Regions from separate parts of the Paramixta manurensis genome, predicted to be linked through region 3. Evidence: predicted binding sites of a transcription regulator. Region 3 holds the regulator's gene; each other region holds the start of a gene.
The links. Region 3 encodes PurR, which represses purine synthesis genes. Its sites were predicted from a motif close to CANGCAAACGTTTGCNTG; they were not measured.
Positions count from the first base shown of each region.

Region 1: the regulator PurR is predicted to act here: its motif matches at 2,997-3,014, upstream of PMPD1_RS08515 (amino acid aminotransferase).
Region 2: the regulator PurR is predicted to act here: its motif matches at 3,062-3,079, upstream of glyA (serine hydroxymethyltransferase).
Region 4: the regulator PurR is predicted to act here: its motif matches at 2,420-2,437, upstream of purM (phosphoribosylformylglycinamidine cyclo-ligase).

Region 1 covers NZ_CP054212.1:1,749,765-1,754,684, forward strand. Annotated here, with positions in the region: gene ldtD (L,D-transpeptidase) at 1-282, shown strand, start outside; gene mepK (peptidoglycan L,D-endopeptidase MepK) at 468-1,016, shown strand; gene PMPD1_RS08510 (MBL fold metallo-hydrolase) at 1,063-1,692, shown strand; gene PMPD1_RS08515 (amino acid aminotransferase) at 1,742-2,932, opposite strand; gene ompF (porin OmpF) at 3,124-4,239, opposite strand; gene asnS (asparagine--tRNA ligase) at 4,540-4,920, opposite strand, start outside.
Region 2 covers NZ_CP054212.1:3,467,657-3,472,576, reverse strand. Annotated here, with positions in the region: gene glrR (two-component system response regulator GlrR) at 1-1,143, shown strand, start outside; gene glnB (nitrogen regulatory protein P-II) at 1,264-1,602, shown strand; gene hmpA (NO-inducible flavohemoprotein) at 1,672-2,856, opposite strand; gene glyA (serine hydroxymethyltransferase) at 3,191-4,444, shown strand; gene PMPD1_RS16785 (glycosyltransferase family protein) at 4,505-4,920, opposite strand, start outside.
Region 3 covers NZ_CP054212.1:2,196,522-2,201,441, reverse strand. Annotated here, with positions in the region: gene PMPD1_RS10700 (C40 family peptidase) at 1-586, shown strand, start outside; gene PMPD1_RS10695 (aldo/keto reductase) at 680-1,747, opposite strand; gene cydH (cytochrome bd-I oxidase subunit CydH) at 2,007-2,096, opposite strand; gene purR (HTH-type transcriptional repressor PurR) at 2,383-3,408, shown strand; gene punR (DNA-binding transcriptional activator PunR) at 3,459-4,376, opposite strand; gene punC (purine nucleoside transporter PunC) at 4,494-4,920, shown strand, end outside.
Region 4 covers NZ_CP054212.1:3,409,736-3,414,655, reverse strand. Annotated here, with positions in the region: gene pstB (phosphate ABC transporter ATP-binding protein PstB) at 1-628, shown strand, start outside; gene purN (phosphoribosylglycinamide formyltransferase) at 681-1,319, opposite strand; gene purM (phosphoribosylformylglycinamidine cyclo-ligase) at 1,316-2,356, opposite strand; gene upp (uracil phosphoribosyltransferase) at 2,597-3,223, shown strand; gene uraA (uracil permease) at 3,291-4,574, shown strand; gene hda (DnaA inactivator Hda) at 4,668-4,920, shown strand, end outside.

The sequences.
Region 1 (4,920 bases), 450 kb from region 3:
GCGCTAAGCTCTGGTTGTGTGCGGGTAAATAAAGCTTCTGTTCTGGCGAACTTGTTATTACAAGATGCCGGTTGGAACGATAGCCGTATTTCCAGCACCTTGAAAGAGGGAGACACGCGCTATGTGCCGATTCGCCATCGTATCCCTGTTAACCTCTATTATCTGACGGCATGGGTGGCAGATGACGGTAAACCGCAATTCAGAACAGATATTTACAATTACGATATGCCCGCGCGTTCTGGCGCGCAGGTGCTGACGAAAGCGGGTAAGTTGCTACTCTAATCCTTGATTCTTAAATTACTCTTATTAACCGCTCCCTAGCGGGGGCGGTTGTCTATTGAACTCAATAAGCGGCAACACTCACAGTATGGTTATTTCATGGGTTGACGTAGACGCCCCCTGCGGTTATGGTTCGGCCTTGTGTACTTTTTGTTCGCTTTGGTCTTTTTTGCAGGTAACCGCATTTCATGGATAACTTTGATTCACAACGTCGTAAATTGCTGGCGCTCGGCGGCGCTGCGGTAGGTATCGCGCTCCTTCCAGGGCGGGCTTTGGCTTCTTTATCAACGTCTCGTCCTCGCATATTAACGTTAAATAATCTCAATACCGGCGAAACGCTGAAGACGGAGTTTTTTAACGGCTCGCATTATGATAAGGATGAGCTGGCGCGTTTGAATCACTTTTTCCGTGACTACCGGGCGAATAAAGTAAAAAGTATCGATCCCCATTTGTTCGACCAGTTGTATCGTTTGCAGGCGATGCTGGATACCCGCAAACCGGTTCAACTCATCTCGGGTTATCGCTCTCTGGCGACCAATAATAAATTACGTTCCCACAGTAAAGGCGTAGCGAAACACAGCTATCATACGCTGGGTCAGGCTATGGACTTCCATATTGAAGGAATTTCTCTGAGCAATGTTCGCAAAGCGGCGTTAAATATGCGCGCCGGTGGTGTAGGATACTACCCCAGCAGTAACTTTGTGCATATTGATACCGGGCCGATAAGGCACTGGTAAACAGATAAATTCCGGCAGCATCGCGTTAGCCGGTAACAGGAGCATTATGGAATATCATCTTATTCCGGTGACGGCGTTCGCGCAGAATTGTTCACTAATCTGGTGTGAGGAAACGCGTCAGGGTGCGCTGGTTGATCCCGGCGGTGACGCGGAGCGGATTAAAGCGGCGGTTGCGCAGCAAGGCATTGAAGTTCGTCAAATCCTGCTGACACACGGTCATTTAGACCATGTTGGCGCGGCGGCGGAAGTCGCCGCTTTTTATGCGGCGCCGATTATTGGTCCGCATAAAAATGATACTTTTTGGCTTGATGGTTTGCCGACCCAGAGCCAAATGTTTGGCCTTGCAGAGTGTTCGCCGTTAACGCCTGACCGTTGGCTGGAGGAGGGCGATAGTGTGCAGGTAGGAAATCTGGCGCTGGAGGTTTTGCATTGCCCGGGCCATACGCCGGGTCACGTTGTTTTTTTTGATCGGGCAGGGCGTTTATTGGTGTCCGGTGACGTTATTTTCAACGGCGGCGTGGGGCGCAGTGATTTCCCTCAAGGGAGCCACCAGGACTTAATCGCTTCGATTAAGCAGAAATTGTTGCCGCTTGGCGATGATGTCACTTTTATTCCCGGTCACGGCCCGATGTCGACGCTTGGACGTGAGCGTATAGCAAATCCTTTCCTTCAATAAAAAAAGCAGCCGGAAGGCTGCTTTTTTGTTGGTGTAACTCGCCAGATAATTAGAGCACCGCAACAATGGCTTCACATAATGGCGCCATGTTATCCGGTGTCATCCCGGCAACGTTAACACGACCGGAGTTGACGGCGTAAACCCCAAACTCCTCGCGCAAGCGCACCACCTGATCTTTGGTCAGCCCGCTAAAAGAGAACATGCCGTTTTGGTTGATGATAAAGCTAAAGTCGCGATCGGCGCCTTTTTCTTGCAACGTATTGACGAAAAGTTGGCGCATGCGCTGAATGCGTTGGCGCATGTCAGTCAGCTCTTGTTCCCAGAGTGCGCGTAAGGCGCTGTTACCCAGAATTGTCGCGACTACCGCAGCACCGTGCGCCGGAGGATTAGAGTAGTTGGCGCGGATCGTATATTTCACTTGGCTAAAAGCGGTATCTGCCACCGAAGCATCTGCCGCCACTAACGTAAAGGCGCCTACGCGTTCGTTATACAGGCCAAAGTTTTTAGAATAAGAACTGGCGACAATCAGCTCTTGATGGGCCGCGGCGAAAATGCGTAAGCCCTCGGCATCTTCTTCCAGACCACGGGCAAAGCCCTGATAGGCGAAGTCGAACAAGGGTAGCCAGCCGCTTGCCAGCGATAATTCAGCGAGCTGCGACCACTGTTCCGCCGTTGGATCGATACCGGTTGGGTTGTGGCAGCATCCGTGGAACAGCACCACGTCACCCGCTTTAGCCGCGCGCAGGCTTTCCAGCATCGCGTCAAAATCCAGTGAATGATGCTCAGCGTTGTAATAACGGTATTCGCACACCTCCAGCCCGGCGGCTTCAAACACGTTTTTATGGTTTGGCCAACTTGGGTTGCTGACCCACACGCGCCGCGCGGAGGTTTGGGTGGCGATAAAGTCTGCAGCAACACGTAATGCGCCGGTGCCGCCAGGGGTTTGCGCGGTGCGCGCACGTTTACCGGTCACGATCGCATTATCGCGACCAAATAGCAGCTCTTGCGTGCAGCGGGCAAAATCGGCGATGCCGTCAATGCTCAGATAATTTTTGGTGGTTTCGTTTTCCAGCAGAAATTGCTCGGCTTTTTTCACGCTGGTCAATACCGGGGTGCTGCCGGTTTCGTCTTTGTAGACGCCAATACCGAGGTTGATTTTATTAGGACGGTTATCGGCGCGGAATAGATCGGCTAAACCAAGAATAGGGTCGGCGGGTGCGGCTGTAATATTTTCAAACATGTGAGAGGTCCATAAGCTTAATCTAAAGCGAAGTGAGAGCTCAGGTTAACGCCAGAACAGGTAAATGCCAACCGTTTGCGACAAAAAGAAAAGCGCATTTTCGTGTCGGCGTCGACAAAAATAAAAACGGGGCCGAAGCCCCGTTTTAGCGGTATTTTGATGGGCGATACAACACCCATTAACCGGGTTAATTAGAACTGATAAACCAGGCCCACTGCCACAGTATCGCCAGAACCGATGCCCAGACGGTTGTTGTCATCGATTTGGTTGATAATGTAGTCAACATAGGTGGACATGTTTTTGTTGAAGTAGTAGGTCGCGCCCACTTCAAAGTATTTGATCAGGTCAACGTCGCCAATGCCTTCAACATCTTTAGCTTTTGACTGCACGTAAGCCAGTGACGGACGCAGACCGAAATCGAACTGATACTGAGCAACTAATTCGATCAACTGAGTTTTGTTGGCAAAACCAAGTTCACCAGAAGTCGTGTTACCAGTGCTATTATCCTGGATAAAGGTGGCGTTACGGGTTTCGCCATACATTGCCGCCAGGTAGATGTTGTTAGCATCATATTTCAGCGCGGTTGACCACTGCTCAGCGCGCTCACCACCATTACCGAAGAATGCGGTCTGTTGGTTGTCAGTGCGGTCACCAGAACCGTAGGCTGCTGCGATACCAATGCCGATAGGCGAGGTGTAAGTGGTAGAAATTGCGTAGCCGTCGCCGTTAGCTTGTTTGATGCCACGACCGTCTGCGCTATCTTCGTTTTTACCCTGGTACTGCAACGCGAAGTTCCAGCCATCGACTAAGCCAAAGAAGTTGGTATTACGGTAGGTTGCCAGACCGTTGCTACGCCCAACGAAGAAGTTATCACTGTAGGCTGAGTCACCGCCGAATTCCGGCAGCATATCGGTCCAGCCAATTGCGTCATACACCACGCCGTAGTTACGACCGTAATCGATTGAACCCGCATCGCCAAATTTCAGACCAGCGAAGCCCAGACGGGTTTTAGTACCATCATTACGATCTGCACCACCTTCGCTATTGTTCGCCTGAACGTTGTATTCCCACTGGCCGTAACCGGTCAGTTGGTCATTAATTTGCGTTTCACCCTTAAAACCAAAGCGGATATAAGTCTGGTCGCCATCGCCTGCGTAACCATCTTTATCAGCAAAATAGTGCAGACCGTCAACTTTACCGTAAAGATCCAGTTTGTTGCCGTCTTTATTGTAGACCTCTGCGGCGTTAGCTGCGCCCGCAGCTAACAGAGCAGGGATAACCACTGCCAGAATGTTGCGCTTCATCATTTTTTATTACCCTCATTGGAGTTATTTGGACACCTGCCACTGCCGTCAACAATTCTTTACAGAACCATGAAGAGAGTTTGGTGTCTTCCTGTGTCTGCACGCATCTTTCCATTCCAATGACGGTAATTCTAGCGCGAAAATGCTACTAATCTAGTAATCTGGTATCAAAAGGAAAATATGTATTACAAAATGTAAAATATAGGGAACTTTGTGAGATGTCTCAAAATTTACAAAAAATAAAAAAGGTCAGCATGGCTGACCTTTGTATTTATATGAATTTCTTATATTTAATGGCGAAAATCAGAAACTGGCGTTACGTGGCGTCCGTGGGAAAGGGATAACGTCTCTTACATTTTGTACGCCCGTGACATATGCGATCAAACGTTCGAAACCTAATCCGAAACCTGAATGCGGAACGGTGCCGTAACGACGCAAATCGCGATACCACCAATAATCTTCTTTATTCAGCCCCATCTCTTCCAAACGGGCATCCAACACTTCCAAACGCTCTTCACGCTGAGAACCACCGATGATTTCGCCAATGCCAGGCGCCAGAACGTCCATGGCCGCTACCGTTTTTCCGTCATCATTCAAGCGCATATAGAAAGCTTTAATATCTTTCGGATAGTTTTTTACCACCACCGGCGCTTTAAAATGTTTCTCTGCCAGATAACGTTCATG
Region 2 (4,920 bases), 1.3 Mb from region 3:
TTGGCGTTATTCAGTGAAATCCAAAAACGCTTTCCCGGCCTGCCGGTGATAATTTTGACCGCACACGGCTCAATACCGGAAGCGGTTTCCGCTACTCAACAGGGCGTTTTCAGTTTTCTCACCAAGCCAGTCGATCGTGACGCGTTATATAAAGCGATTGATGAAGCGCTGGCGCACAGCGCGCCCGCCACCGATGACGCGTGGCGTGAATCTATTGTTACTCGTAGCCCGGCCATGCTGCGTTTACTAGAACAGGCGAGAATGGTGGCGCAATCAGACGTCAGCGTGCTGATTAACGGGCAGAGTGGAACCGGAAAAGAGGTGTTGGCGCAGGCCATTCACGCCGCCAGCCCGCGCGCAAATAAAGCATTTATCGCCATTAACTGTGGTGCGCTGCCGGAACAATTGCTGGAGTCGGAGCTGTTCGGGCATGCTAAAGGGGCGTTTACCGGCGCGGTCAGCGCCCGCGAAGGGCTGTTTCAGGCGGCGGAAGGCGGCACGCTGTTCCTCGATGAAATTGGTGATATGCCACAAGCATTGCAGGTGAAATTGCTCAGGGTGCTTCAGGAGCGCAAGGTGCGTCCGCTGGGGAGCAACCGTGATGTCGATATTGATGTGCGTATTATTTCCGCTACGCACCGCGATCTGCCGAAGGCGATGGAGAAAAAGGAGTTCCGTGAAGATCTTTTCTATCGTCTCAATGTGGTTAACCTGAAACTCCCGGCGTTACATGAGCGCGCGGAAGATATTCCCCTGCTGGCTAACCATTTATTACGCCAGGCGGCCGATCGGCACAAACCGCAGGTCCGTAGTTTCTCGACGGATGCCATGAAACGCCTGATGGCGGCCAGTTGGCCGGGTAATGTTCGTCAACTGGTCAACGTTATTGAGCAATGCGTAGCGCTAACCTCTTCGCCGGTTATTGGTGATGCGTTAGTTGAGCAGGCATTAGTCGGCGAAAACACCGCGTTACCGACCTTCGTCGAGGCGCGCAATCAGTTTGAACTGAACTATCTACGTAAACTGTTACAAATGACTAAAGGCAATGTGACTAACGCGGCACGTTTAGCAGGGCGTAACCGCACCGAGTTTTATAAGCTGCTGGCGCGGCACGAGCTCGATGCAACCGATTTTAAAGAGTAGTTTTAATACGGTTTTATCGGCGAGTTATGGTAGCTTAGCCTGCGAAAAGAGACGAACCGCACGCCGGTATCTACAGAACGTTACCCATCCGGCCACGGAGGGAAAGAAAAAGGGTCTGCCATGAAAAAGATTGATGCGATTATCAAACCGTTCAAACTCGACGATGTGCGTGAAGCGCTAGCCGAAGTAGGCATCACCGGGATGACGGTAACAGAAGTGAAAGGTTTTGGTCGCCAGAAAGGCCATACGGAACTGTATCGCGGCGCTGAGTATATGGTTGATTTCTTACCCAAGGTGAAAATCGAAATTGTCGTTGCCGATGATATTGTCGATACCTGCGTAGAAACTATCATGCAGACGGCGCAAACCGGAAAGATTGGTGACGGTAAAATCTTTGTGTACGACGTTGCGCGCGTGGTGCGTATCCGTACGGGTGAAGAGGATGAAGAGGCGATTTAAGCATGCCGCTTCCTGCTTGCCGACAGCAATTACCGGGCTCCATTGCGGCGCCCGGTTTTTTTATAGGCGCTAAATGACTTTATGCGGGCCGAACACTTCATAATGAATCTGGGCCTGTTGCACCCCGGCATCCAATAACTGACCGGCGACAGACTGCATAAAGCCCAGCGGACCACACAAGTAATAGTGCATGCTGGTGGTCTCTAACGCGGCGGAGGCGGTAGCAAGATCCATCAATCCCAAGCTTTGATAGCGCCCTTCATCTTTAACACGAGGTTGGCGGTACCAAACATGCTGCGTAAAACGCGGTAGCGTTGCGCCCACGGCGGTAACTTCATCAGCAAAGGCGTGCACATCGCCATTTTCCGCCGCGTGTAACCAATTAACCGCCGCCGGATGCAGGTTATCCGCCAAACTGTGGAGCATAGCGAGCATTGGTGTCTGCCCAACACCTGCCGAGATTAACGTCACCGGCGTTTCTGGCGTGACATCCAGATAAAAATCTCCGGCTGGCGCAGAGAGTTCAATAACGGTGCCCACCTTTGCATGTTGATGGACCCAACCAGAGACGATGCCGCCCGCTTCGTGTTTGACCGCGATACGATATGCTTTTCCATTCGGTGAACGGGTTAATGAATATTGGCGAATTTCATGATGGGGAAAATGCGTATCCTGTACGTGTACACCCAGATATTGCCCGGCGCGATAATCCACTACCGATTTACCATCCACCGGCGTCAGTTCAAGGCTTTTGATCGCCTCACCGCGCGGCGTAATCGCGCTAATGCGGAAAGCGCGTTTCCCACGCCAGCCGCCCTCCTTCAGTTCGGCGGCATGATAAATTGCCTCTTCGCGTTGAATAAACACATTCGCCAACACGCCATAGGCTTGCGCCCACGCCTCTAATACCGCTGCGCCGGGATGCAGTAGCTCATCAATGGTCGCGAGCAGATGTTGGCCGACAATTTGATATTGCGCGGGCTGGATGGAAAAGCTGGTGTGTTTCTGCGCGATGCGCTCAACGGCGGGCAGCAGGGCGCTGAGGTTTTCAATATTCGCCGCGTAAGCGCAGATGGCGTCAAACAACGCCTGGCGTTGATCGCCATTGCGTTGGTTACTCATGTTGAACACATCCTTTAACTCCGGGTTGTGTTTAAACATGCGGTCGTAAAAATATCCGGTCAGTTTGGGGCCGGTAGCCGCAATGGCTGGAAGGGTGGATTTCACAATAGCGATGGTTTGTGCGTCAAGCATAGCGTCTTTCCTTATTGCTTATTAAAACATGTATTTTATATGCATGTTAAAACCTCGCCGCTTGGTTTGTAAATACCCGGTGACAAAAAGGGGGCTTTATCGCACGTTATGCCACCGGCAAAGTTGAAAAAAATGCACCTGGAAGATGAAGAACAATCGCGATCGAGGGGGTTGTAAAAACAGTAAGAAACCCTTTACAGGCTTGATGCCAATCGTTTGCCTAAAAAGCTGCCGCCGATGCTATCCATCGGCCGGTAAAACGGTTTAAACTGTTGGCCTTCGCCCATTAGGGCTATTCACTGCCGTTTTTAGTTAGCTCAGTCAGGAGATGCGGATGTTAAAGCGTGATATGAACATTGCCGATTATGATGCCGAATTGTGGCAGGCGATGGAGCAAGAAAAGGTGCGTCAGGAAGAGCACATCGAACTGATTGCTTCAGAAAACTACACCAGCCCGCGCGTTATGCAGGCGCAAGGTTCGCAGCTCACCAATAAATACGCCGAAGGCTATCCTGGCAAACGCTATTACGGCGGCTGTGAATATGTGGATATCGTTGAACAATTAGCGATCGATCGCGCAAAAGAACTGTTTGGCGCCGATTATGCCAACGTCCAGCCGCATTCAGGCTCTCAGGCTAATTTTGCGGTTTACACTGCGCTGCTGCAGCCGGGCGATACTATTCTTGGGATGAACCTTGCCCACGGTGGTCATCTGACTCATGGCTCACCGGTAAACCTCTCCGGCAAACTGTATAACGTGGTGCCGTACGGTATCGATGAAACCGGCAAGATCGATTATGACGATTTGGCGGCCCAGGCGAAAAAGCATCAGCCTAAAATGATCATCGGCGGTTTCTCCGCTTACTCCGGCATTTGTGACTGGGCAAAAATGCGTGAAATCGCCGATAGTATTGGTGCCTGGTTGTTTGTTGATATGGCGCACGTTGCAGGCCTAATCGCCGCTGGCGTCTATCCGAACCCGGTTCCACACGCACACATTGTGACGACCACTACGCATAAAACGCTGGCCGGTCCGCGCGGCGGTCTGATTTTAGCCAAAGGCGGCGATGAAGAGTTGTACAAAAAGCTCAACTCTGCGGTGTTCCCGGGCGGCCAGGGCGGCCCACTGATGCACGTTATCGCGGGTAAAGCGGTGGCGCTGAAAGAAGCGATGGAGCCTGAGTTCAAGGTTTACCAGCAGCAAGTGGCTAAAAACGCGAAAGCGATGGTCGAAGTGTTCCTGGAACGCGGCTATAAAGTGGTTTCTGGCGGCACCCATAATCACCTGTTCCTGCTGGACCTGGTGGATAAAAACTTGACCGGTAAAGAGGCCGACGCCGCATTGGGGCGTGCGAATATCACCGTCAACAAAAACAGTGTCCCTAACGATCCGAAGAGTCCGTTTGTCACCTCCGGCATTCGTATCGGTTCTCCTGCAGTTACGCGCCGTGGTTTTAAAGAGGCCGAAGTCCGTGAACTGGCAGGCTGGATGGCGGATGTGCTGGATAACATTCACGACGAAGGCAACATCGAACGCGTGAAACAGAAAGTGTTGGAAATCTGCGCACGTTTCCCGGTTTATGCCTAATCGTTTACCGTGATGTCGCTGAAAACGCTTCCGGTCAGGAGGCGTTTTTTTTCGCCATCATTACGCTATCGGCAGGCTACCGCTCTCCACTTTTTCCCGCCAGCGTTGGTTCAACGCCTGTAACTCATCAATGCTCAGCGAAGTAATATCCTCTCTTTCCGGGTCGCGTAACGCATGGCGAAACCGTTCTATGGCAGAAGCATCAAGATAGTGTGCTTTGCTACCGTGCTCTTTTTTTTCACGTGGCGTTGGGTTAATGCGGATAAGGGCATCAGTGGGTAGCGTTATACCCTGTGCCTGGCAGGCAAGCGTCAGCGTCGCAAGATCGGCGAGCGATCGAACTTCAATCTCTTTCAGTTTGCCGCCGTTTGCAGAACCGGTTAGCGGATGATCTTCCGATTGATAACTAAACCGGTTGATGTGTTTGGTGAGGGGAGAAATTTGGTGGGTTTTCAGATTATTGATTTTGCTAAAAC
Region 3 (4,920 bases):
ACTTAAACTCAAGAAAAAACCTAAAGCAGAAATCGCCTCTCTCAAAGCGCCGGTAAAAAAACATACGGTAAAAACGGGCAAACGCTACGGGCATCAACGTGGTAAGTATCGCCATACGCTTTCGACCGCCGCCACCGAGCAAGGGCCGTTGAAAATGAGTAAAGTGCATCGCGAGCGTTATCAGAAAGCGCGTGAAACGGCGATGAATAAATTAATGGGGCAGTTAGGTAAGCCTTATCAATGGGGCGGGACTTCGCCGCATACCGGTTTCGATTGTAGCGGGCTGGTTTGGTACGCTTATAAAGACTTGGTTAAATTTAAGATCCCCCGCACCGCCAACGAGATGTATCACTTGCGTGATGCCGCGCCGGTACAGCGTCAATCGCTGGAAAAAGGGGATTTAGTGTTCTTCCGCATTAATAACCGCGGTGCCGCTGACCACGTTGGGGTTTATTTAGGTAATGGCAAATTTATTCAATCGCCGCGTACCGGAAAAGATATTCAGATAAGCCAGCTCACCGAAGACTATTGGCAACGGCACTATGTCGGCGCACGTCGGGTGATGACGCCAAAAACCATTCGCTAACGCCACCAGCATCAAAATAGCTTTTGACGCTGGTATGATTATGCGCCTGAGGTCATAACCCGTTTTCGGCAGCAACGCCCCTTCTCACTGGCTTCAATCAGAGCGCCGCTCGAACGACGGCACGGCATTACCATCGACGGTCATGCCGGAGAACGCCAACATTGGTGCCAAGGTGGCGTTGTTGTCGGCCGGGAAATTCAGCTTCGGCCTGGAGACCTTACTTAGCATACTCATCTGCTCAGCAGAGAGTGTCACATCAAGAGAATCCAGATTGGCTTTAAGCTGGTCAAGACGCCGTGCGCCAATCAGAGTAGAACTAACGCCTGATTGTGATCGGACCCAAGCCAAAGCCACCGACGCAGGGCTGGCGCCAAGTTGCGAGGCAACCTCCACCACGGTTTCAATAATGTCGTAATCCGCCTCACCAGGCACGCCAACCAGATTGGTACGTTTGGTATCAACATTCTCTGCGTTGCCACGTCTAAACTTTCCGCTCAGGAAACCGCTTTTCAGGGGCGACCAAGGCATGATCCCCATCCCCATCGCTTGTGCCATCGGGAACAATTCACCCTCGCTTGTTCGCTCTAGCAGCGAATACTCAAGCTGGAGCGCAATAATCGGCGCCCATCCCCGAAATTGAGCAAACATCTGCGCTTCGGCCGTTTTCCAGGCGGGAATGTCTGAGAAGCCGACATAACGAATTTTACCGGCGGTAACCAGATCGTCGAGACCGCGTAGTGTCTCCTCAATGGGCGCGGTTCGATCCCAGTTGTGCAACCAATAGATATCGATATAGTCGCACTGGAGCCGTTTCAAAGAGGCTTCGCATTGTTGGATAAGCGCTTTGCGCCCCGCCCCGCCGCCGTTCGGATCGCCCGGGTGCAGGTTGCAATAGAACTTAGTGCTAAGTACCAACGCATCGCGCCGAACGCGATTTTGGGTAAGGTAATCTCCGATAATTTGCTCAGAATGACCGGCAGTATAAATATTGGCGGTATCCACGAAGTTTCCTCCACGCGCCAGATATTCATCAAGCATAGCGAACGACTCTTCGGGGCTGGCTCCCCAGCCGAAGTCTTCACCGAACGTCATGGTTCCCAGACAATATGGGCTAACGCGCAATCCGGAACGTCCAAGTGTGACAAAGTGATTGAGAGGCATTGATTGCTCCTGTTCAGGTTAGAGAATGCAGCCAATGAGCTGCCGGTAAGTCGAGGGCGAGTGATCGCTTCCAACCGGAACAGACAGGGTATGTCGTCCTTAATCAGCGAAGAAGGCGTGTGCGTTCATTTCTTATGCGTGATAGTTCAAAGATGCCTGCAGCGAGGGGCGTGTCGGCACATAAAAAAACTGCACCTTACTTTGTTGGATGCCCAACATTTGGCGTGCAGCTCATCAATGATTTTTTATTTTCGCCAGCTTAGTGCATAACCGCCGTCAGGCTAAAAGCCACAATCACCAGTAAAGCAGCGACGGTTGTAAACAATGAAAACTTTAGATCGGTTGACATGTTTCGCTCCTGAAAGACCTTACAAAGGGTAATTGAATAGATTTTCGCACAGTTGCCGGTAAAAATCTCGTCTTATGCTCACAGCCTTGATAGAATTTCGTTTTTCCGTTGCGCAACAACCGTCGCATTCGGTTGTTGGCTGCCTGTTCCCGGTGTTCCACCTTCCTGATATGACTCAGAAAGCCACCCTAAAACATGAATAACGCCGGGTCGAAAAGCTAAATTGACGCAAACGATTAACATTCAGTTTATCAGCCAGTTGCGATAAACCAGGAGTACCATTTTAATGGCAACAATTAAAGATGTGGCGAAACGCGCCGGGGTTTCGACCACCACCGTTTCACATGTCATCAATAAAACCCGTTTCGTAGCCGAAGAGACGCGGGAAGCGGTGCAGGATGCGATTAAAGCGCTGCACTATTCGCCGAGCGCGGTCGCACGCAGCCTTAAGGTTAATCACACTAAGTCGATCGGCCTGTTGGCCACCTCAAGCGAAGCGCCCTATTTTGCCGAAATTATTGAGGCGGTCGAAAACCGCTGTTTTGAGCGTGGCTACACTCTCATCCTTGGCAATGCGCATAACGATTTGCAAAAACAGCAGGCCTACCTGTCAATGATGGCGCAAAAACGCGTCGACGGGTTGCTGGTAATGTGTTCGGAATATCCGAACGATTTATTAAAAATGCTGGAAGAAAACCGTTCTATTCCGATGGTGGTGATGGATTGGGGCGAATCACGCGGCGACTTTACCGATACGGTGCTGGATAACGCTTTTGAAGGCGGCTATTTGGCAGGTCGCTATCTTATTGAGCGTGGTCACCGTGATATTGGGGCGATTCCCGGCCAGATGGAGCGAAATACCGGCGGCGGTCGTCACGCCGGCTTTCTGAAAGCATTGGCTGAAGAGAATATCCCGGTGCGCAACGAATGGATTGTTCAGGGCGATTTTGAGCCAGAATCAGGCTACCAAGCTATGCAACAGATTCTCTCGCAAAAACAGCGGCCTACAGCTGTATTTTGCGGCGGCGATATTATGGCGATGGGCGCGATTTGCGCCGCCGATGAACTGGGGTTACGCGTCCCACAGGATATTTCGGTGATCGGGTATGACAACGTGCGCAACGCGCGTTATTTCGCGCCAGCATTGACCACCGTACACCAGCCTAAAGAGCAGTTAGGCGAAACCGCTTTCGATATGCTGCTTGACCGTATTATCAACAAACGCGAAGAGCCGCAAACTATTGAAGTTCATCCCCATCTGGTCGAGCGCCGCTCGGTTGCCGATGGCCCGTTCCTTGATTACCGGCGGTAACGCTTAATGCTGCGGGCAGCGCCGCTGTCCGCAACACGACGCGATGGGCGTTAGGTTCCCTTCTCTTCACGTAACCACTCCTCATTCAACGTCTCTCCGGTGCCAAGATAGCTCAATAACCATGTCAGCGCCGGAGACGTATCCTGCTCGATCCAACTCACGCAGCAGGGGCTGTCGGGAAAACGTGTCGCCAGATTTAGCTCATGCAAATGCCCCGCGGCTAACCACGGCGCGGCGAAGTGCCCGGGCACCATCCCGACGCAAAGCCCGGCCTGTAAGCAATCGAACCCGGTTTCCCAATCCGGTACCACCAGACGCCGCTGATTGTCCAACGTCCAAGTGGTTCGTCGCGGTAAGGCGCGTGAGGTGTCCTCCAGTACCAGTGATGGCCAGGCGCGAATGACTTCATCATCCAGCACATCGCGATAGCTGGCTAATGGGTGTGTGGCGCTTACCACGCAACGCCAGTTCAGGGTGCCCATGTCGCGGAAGGCGAAACGGCCACCGACCGGAATGGCCTGAGTTGCCCCAATAGCCACTTCAACTCGCCCATCTGCCAGCGCATCCCAAACCCCATTAAAGACTTCCGGTGAAACCAGCAGTTCCATATCCGGGAAGTGGCGGTAAAAATCCAACACCAGTTGACGCGTTCGCTGTGGTTTTACAATCCTATCGACCGCAATGCTCAACTGACCTCGCCAGCCATTAGCTACCTGCTGACACTGACGCCGCGTGGCAAGCATTTTTTTGATAACACCACGGCTTTCGCGAATAAATAGCGCGCCGGCATCGGTCAGAACCACATCGCGATGCCGCCGCTCAAACAAGCTTACCGCCAACCACTCCTCCAGTTGCCGTACCGTATAACTGACGGCGGAGGGAACGCGATGAAGCTCATTTGCCGCTGCGGTAAAACTGCCAGTACGCGCAACGGCATCAAGTACTTCGAGAGAATATTCAGACCACATTTTTTGCCTGCAATTTTTTTGATAGCAATGTGCAAATATTAGCGTTTCACAAGCACTCTTGCACCCCTTTACACTCTGCGGCGTTAAAATCACCTGTAATAATAAAAGAGTTGTTTAATGATGAGATCGAAAGGATTTTTGTTGTACCTCGCCCTACTGAGCATGTTGGGCTTTCTCGCCACCGATATGTATCTCCCCGCTTTCGGCGCGATGCAGCAGGACTTGCAAACGCACCCCGGTACGATTAGCGCCAGTCTGAGCATCTTCCTGGCCGGTTTCGCCTGTGCGCAACTCATCTGGGGGCCGGTTTCCGATCGCATTGGCCGCAAACCCGTTCTGCTCGCCGGGTTAAGTCTGTTTATTGTTGGTTGTGCAGGCATGTTGTGGGTGACAGACGCCACATTGCTGCTGGCGCTACGTTTTATCCAGGCGGTCGGGGTCTGTTCGGCGGCGGTAAGTTGGCAAGCGCTGGTGGTTGATCGCTATGCCGGGCCACAAGCCAATCGCGTCTTCGCGACCATTATGCCGCTGGTGGCGCTTTCTC
Region 4 (4,920 bases), 1.2 Mb from region 3:
ATCGACGCTGTTGCGCTGTTTTAATCGGATGAACGATGTGATTGATGATTGCCGGATCAGCGGGGACATTTTCCTTGGTAACCAGGCGATTATGCAGCCGGGTAGTGATGCGACAGCATTACGTCGCCGCGTGGGAATGGTATTTCAACGTCCGAATCCGTTTCCTAAATCGATCTATGAAAATGTGGTGTATGGGCTGCGTTTACAGGGCGTTCGCGATCGTCGCATTTTGAATGAGGCGGCAGAACGCGCGTTGCGCGCGGCGGCGCTGTGGCCGGAGGTGAAAGATAACCTCGGGCAAAATGCTCTGACGCTCTCCAGCGGCCAGCAGCAGCGGTTAGTTATTGCCCGGGCGATAGCGATTGAGCCGGAGGTGCTACTGTTGGATGAACCTACCTCGGCGCTTGATCCGATTTCGACGTTAGTAATTGAAGAGTTAATGACCACCTTGAAGCAGCATTTTACGCTGATTTTAGTGACGCATAATATGCAGCAGGCAGCGCGTGTATCGGACTATACCGCCTTTATGCATCAGGGGAGTTTGGTAGAGTTTGCCGAAACCGACCGTCTGTTTACCGCGCCACAACAGCGCCGTACCGAGGATTATATTACCGGGCGTTATGGGTAACCGGCCAGGCGTGGCTGCCTCTACGGCAGGCAGCACGCTCAACCCGCTTTAGTTATTCAAATGCATAACCCTGCGGCGGCAACTTTTTGCCATCCAGCCAGGCGGCGTTATCGCGCATCTGTAAGCGCCCCTCAACAAACCAACCAATCACCAGGGGATAAATCGCATGCTCCTGATGTTGCACGCGCGCCGTAATATCCTCTTCGCTATCGTCAGGAAACACCGGCACTTTGGCCTGTAAAATAACCGGGCCGCCATCCAGCTCATCGGTGACAAAGTGTACCGAGGTACCATGTTCTTCATCACCGTTTTCCAGCGCCTGCCGGTGAGTGTGTAGGCCGGGGTATTTAGGCAGCAGGGAGGGGTGGATATTGAGTAAACGGTCATGATAATGGGCGACAAAGGCCGGGCTTAGGATGCGCATATAGCCTGCCAGCACCACCAGATGTGGCGCATAGGCATCAATTTCACGCATTAACTGCCGATCAAATGCTGCGCGATCAACGAACTGTGAGGCGCTTAATGCGTGCGTCACAATGCCCGCTTCCCGCGCGCGCTCTAGGGCAAACGCGTCGGTTTTATTACTTAATACGGCAGCCACGCTGCCGTTAATCCGTTGTTGCTGGCAGGCATCCAGAATCGCCTGAAGGTTACTGCCGTGACCTGAAACCAGCACTACTATGCGTTTCATGGGTTGATAACCACACGCTCATCGGCATCAGAAGCATTAATCACACCGATTTTCCACGCTTTTTCACCGGCGGCGGTGAGCAACTGCAGGGCGTTATCCGCGTCTTGCGGACTCAGCGCAATCACCATTCCTACGCCGCAGTTAAAGGTACGGTACATCTCAAAGCGGCTAACGTTGCCCGCCTGCTGTAACCAGCTAAACACCGGCGGCCATTGCCAGCTTGATTCGTCCAGTACCGCCTGCGTATTCTCCGGCAGCACGCGAGGAATATTCTCCCAGAAGCCACCGCCAGTGAGGTGGGCAATAGCGTGCACATCCACCTGCGCAATCAGGTTAAGGATGTTTTTGACGTAAATACGTGTCGGCGCCAGCAGATGGTCGGCCAATGGCTTGCCTTCTAACTGCCGGGTGAGGGGATCGGTTTGGCTGACTTCAAGAATCTTACGCACCAGCGAATAACCATTGGAGTGCGGGCCGCTGGAGCCTAAAGCGATCAACACATCGCCATCGCGGACTTTACTGCCATCAATAATTTCCGACTTTTCCACCACCCCAACGCAGAAACCCGCCACGTCATAATCTTCACCGTGATACATGCCTGGCATCTCGGCGGTCTCACCACCGACCAACGCGCAACCCGACTGCAAGCAGCCTTCGGCGATGCCGCTAATCACCGCTGAGGCAGTGTCAACGTCCAGTTTACCGGTGGCGTAATAATCAAGGAAAAATAACGGTTCCGCGCCCTGAACCACCAAGTCATTCACACACATCGCCACCAAATCGATACCGATGCTGTCATGGCGTTTCAAATCCATCGCCAGGCGCAGTTTAGTGCCAACCCCATCGGTACCGGAGACTAACACCGGTTCGCGGTATTTTTGCGGCAGCGCACAAAGCGCGCCGAAACCGCCCAGGCCACCCATCACTTCCGGGCGACGAGTCTTTTTCACTACGCCTTTGATACGATCGACTAACGCATTACCGGCATCAATATCAACACCGGCGTCTTTATAGCTGAGAGAGGTTTTGTCGGTCACTGCGAAATCCCCACGCGTTTGCGGTTGGTGGTTTGAAAATGAAGCGCGGCAATTCTATCAGCGCAGGCAAACGTTTGCGAGCGCCATCTTTCTCCCCGTTGCGCTACGCTATTTTTTAGTCAATTCTTATCTAAACCCGACGCTTTTGATCTTAATTGCCTTAAGTCATATGGCGTGTAAAACAAAAGGCGGTATAATCCCGCGATTTTTTTTGCCGCCAACCACTCCGGGAGAACAACAATGAAGATCGTGGAAGTCAAACACCCGCTCGTCAAACATAAACTGGGCCTGATGCGTGAGAACGATATTAGCACCAAGCGTTTTCGTGAATTGGCATCAGAAGTGGGCAGTTTGTTGACCTATGAGGCGACGGCCGACCTGGAAACTGAGAAGGTGACCATTGAAGGCTGGAACGGCCCGGTTGAAATCAGCCAGATCAAAGGTAAAAAGATTACCGTGGTGCCAATTTTGCGTGCCGGTCTCGGCATGATGGAAGGCGTACTGGAAAATGTGCCCAGCGCACGTATCAGCGTGGTCGGGGTTTACCGCGATGAAGAGACGCTGGAGCCGGTACCTTATTTCCAGAAGCTGGTATCAAACATTGAAGAGCGCATGGCGTTGGTGGTTGACCCGATGTTGGCAACCGGCGGTTCAATGATTGCTACCATCGATCTGCTGAAGAAAGCCGGTTGTACCAGTATCAAAGTGCTGGTGTTGGTGGCGGCGCCGGAAGGGATCGCGGCGCTGGAGAAAGCACACCCGGATGTTGAACTGTATACCGCCTCTATTGACCGTGGTTTAAACGAGAAGGGGTACATTATTCCCGGCCTCGGTGACGCGGGCGATAAGATTTTCGGAACCAAATAATTTGCTTTTAAGCCGACCAATAGAGTCGGCTTTTTTTTAATAAAAAAACCATCTCAAGGGGATCATTATGACGCGTCGCGCGATTGGCGTTAACGAACGTCCACCGCTGTTGCAAACGATACCGTTAAGCCTTCAGCATCTTTTCGCTATGTTTGGCTCAACGGTGCTGGTACCCATTTTGTTTCACATCAACCCGGCGACGGTGTTGTTGTTTAATGGGTTTGGTACGCTGCTGTATCTGTTTATCTGTAAAGGTAAAATCCCGGCCTATCTCGGCTCCAGCTTCGCTTTTATTTCTCCGGTCTTACTGCTGTTGCCGTTGGGTTATGAACTGGCGCTGGGCGGTTTCATTATGTGTGGCGTGTTGTTCTGCCTGGTCTCTTTTATTGTTAAAAAGGCCGGAACCGGCTGGATTGATGTGATGTTTCCTCCGGCGGCAATGGGCGCGATAGTGGCGGTCATTGGTCTCGAACTGGCTGGCGTGGCGGCCAATATGGCCGGGCTGCTACCTGCCGATGGCGCATCGGTCGATAACAAAACCATTCTGATTTCACTGGTGACGTTAGGCGCCACGGTCTTTGGCTCGGTGCTTTTTCGCGGCTTCCTCGCCATCATCCCGATCCTGATCGGCGTAGTGGTTGGCTACATATTATCATTTGCGCTGGGGCTGGTGGATTGGACGCCGGTTTACAATGCGCCTTGGTTTGCGTTGCCGACCTTTTATACGCCGCGCTTCGAATGGTTCGCCATTTTCACCGTCTTACCGGCGGCGTTGGTCGTCATTGCGGAGCATGTCGGGCATTTGGTGGTGACCGCCAATATTGTGAAGCGGGATTTGATTCGCGATCCGGGCTTACACCGTTCGATGTTTGCCAACGGTTTCTCAACCATCATTTCCGGCTTGTTTGGCTCTACGCCAAATACCACCTATGGCGAAAATATCGGCGTGATGGCAATTACACGCGTTTACAGTACATGGGTGATTGGCGGGGCGGCGATTTTGGCGATTTTGCTCTCATGCGTCGGTAAGCTGGCGGCCGCGATCCAGGCGATTCCGGTGCCGGTAATGGGCGGCGTATCGTTACTGTTGTACGGTGTGATTGGCGCTTCGGGGATTCGGGTATTGATTGAATCGAAAGTGGATTATAACAAAGCGCAGAACCTGATCCTGACCTCAGTCATCTTGATAGTCGGCGTCAGCGGCGCCAAGGTGCATATTGGCGCCGCAGAGCTAAAAGGAATGGCATTAGCCACGGTAGTGGGTGTGGCGCTGAGTTTGATTTTTAAATTAATCAGCGTATTACGTCCGGAAGAAGTGGTGCTGGACGCGGAAGAAGACACCGCGCAATAAGTACGATGGGCAGCCGATGCTGCCCGTTTCATTCCGGCATAAAAGTTATGATAAACTGTTGCTGTTTTCTGCCCGTTCACACTTGAGGTGCTTCTGAACACGCCGGCACAACTTTCACTGCCTCTTTATCTACCCGATGATGAAACCTTCGCCAGCTTTTGGCCGGGGGAAAATCCGTCATTGTTGGCGGCGCTACATGCCGCGTTGCGCCAGGAACATGGCAGCTATCTCTATTTCTGGTCACGCGAGGGCGGCGGGCGCAGTCATTTGCTGCACGCAGCCTGTGCGGAAATGTCGGCGCGCGGCGAAGCGGTAGGCTATGTGCCGCTGGATAAACGTACCTGGT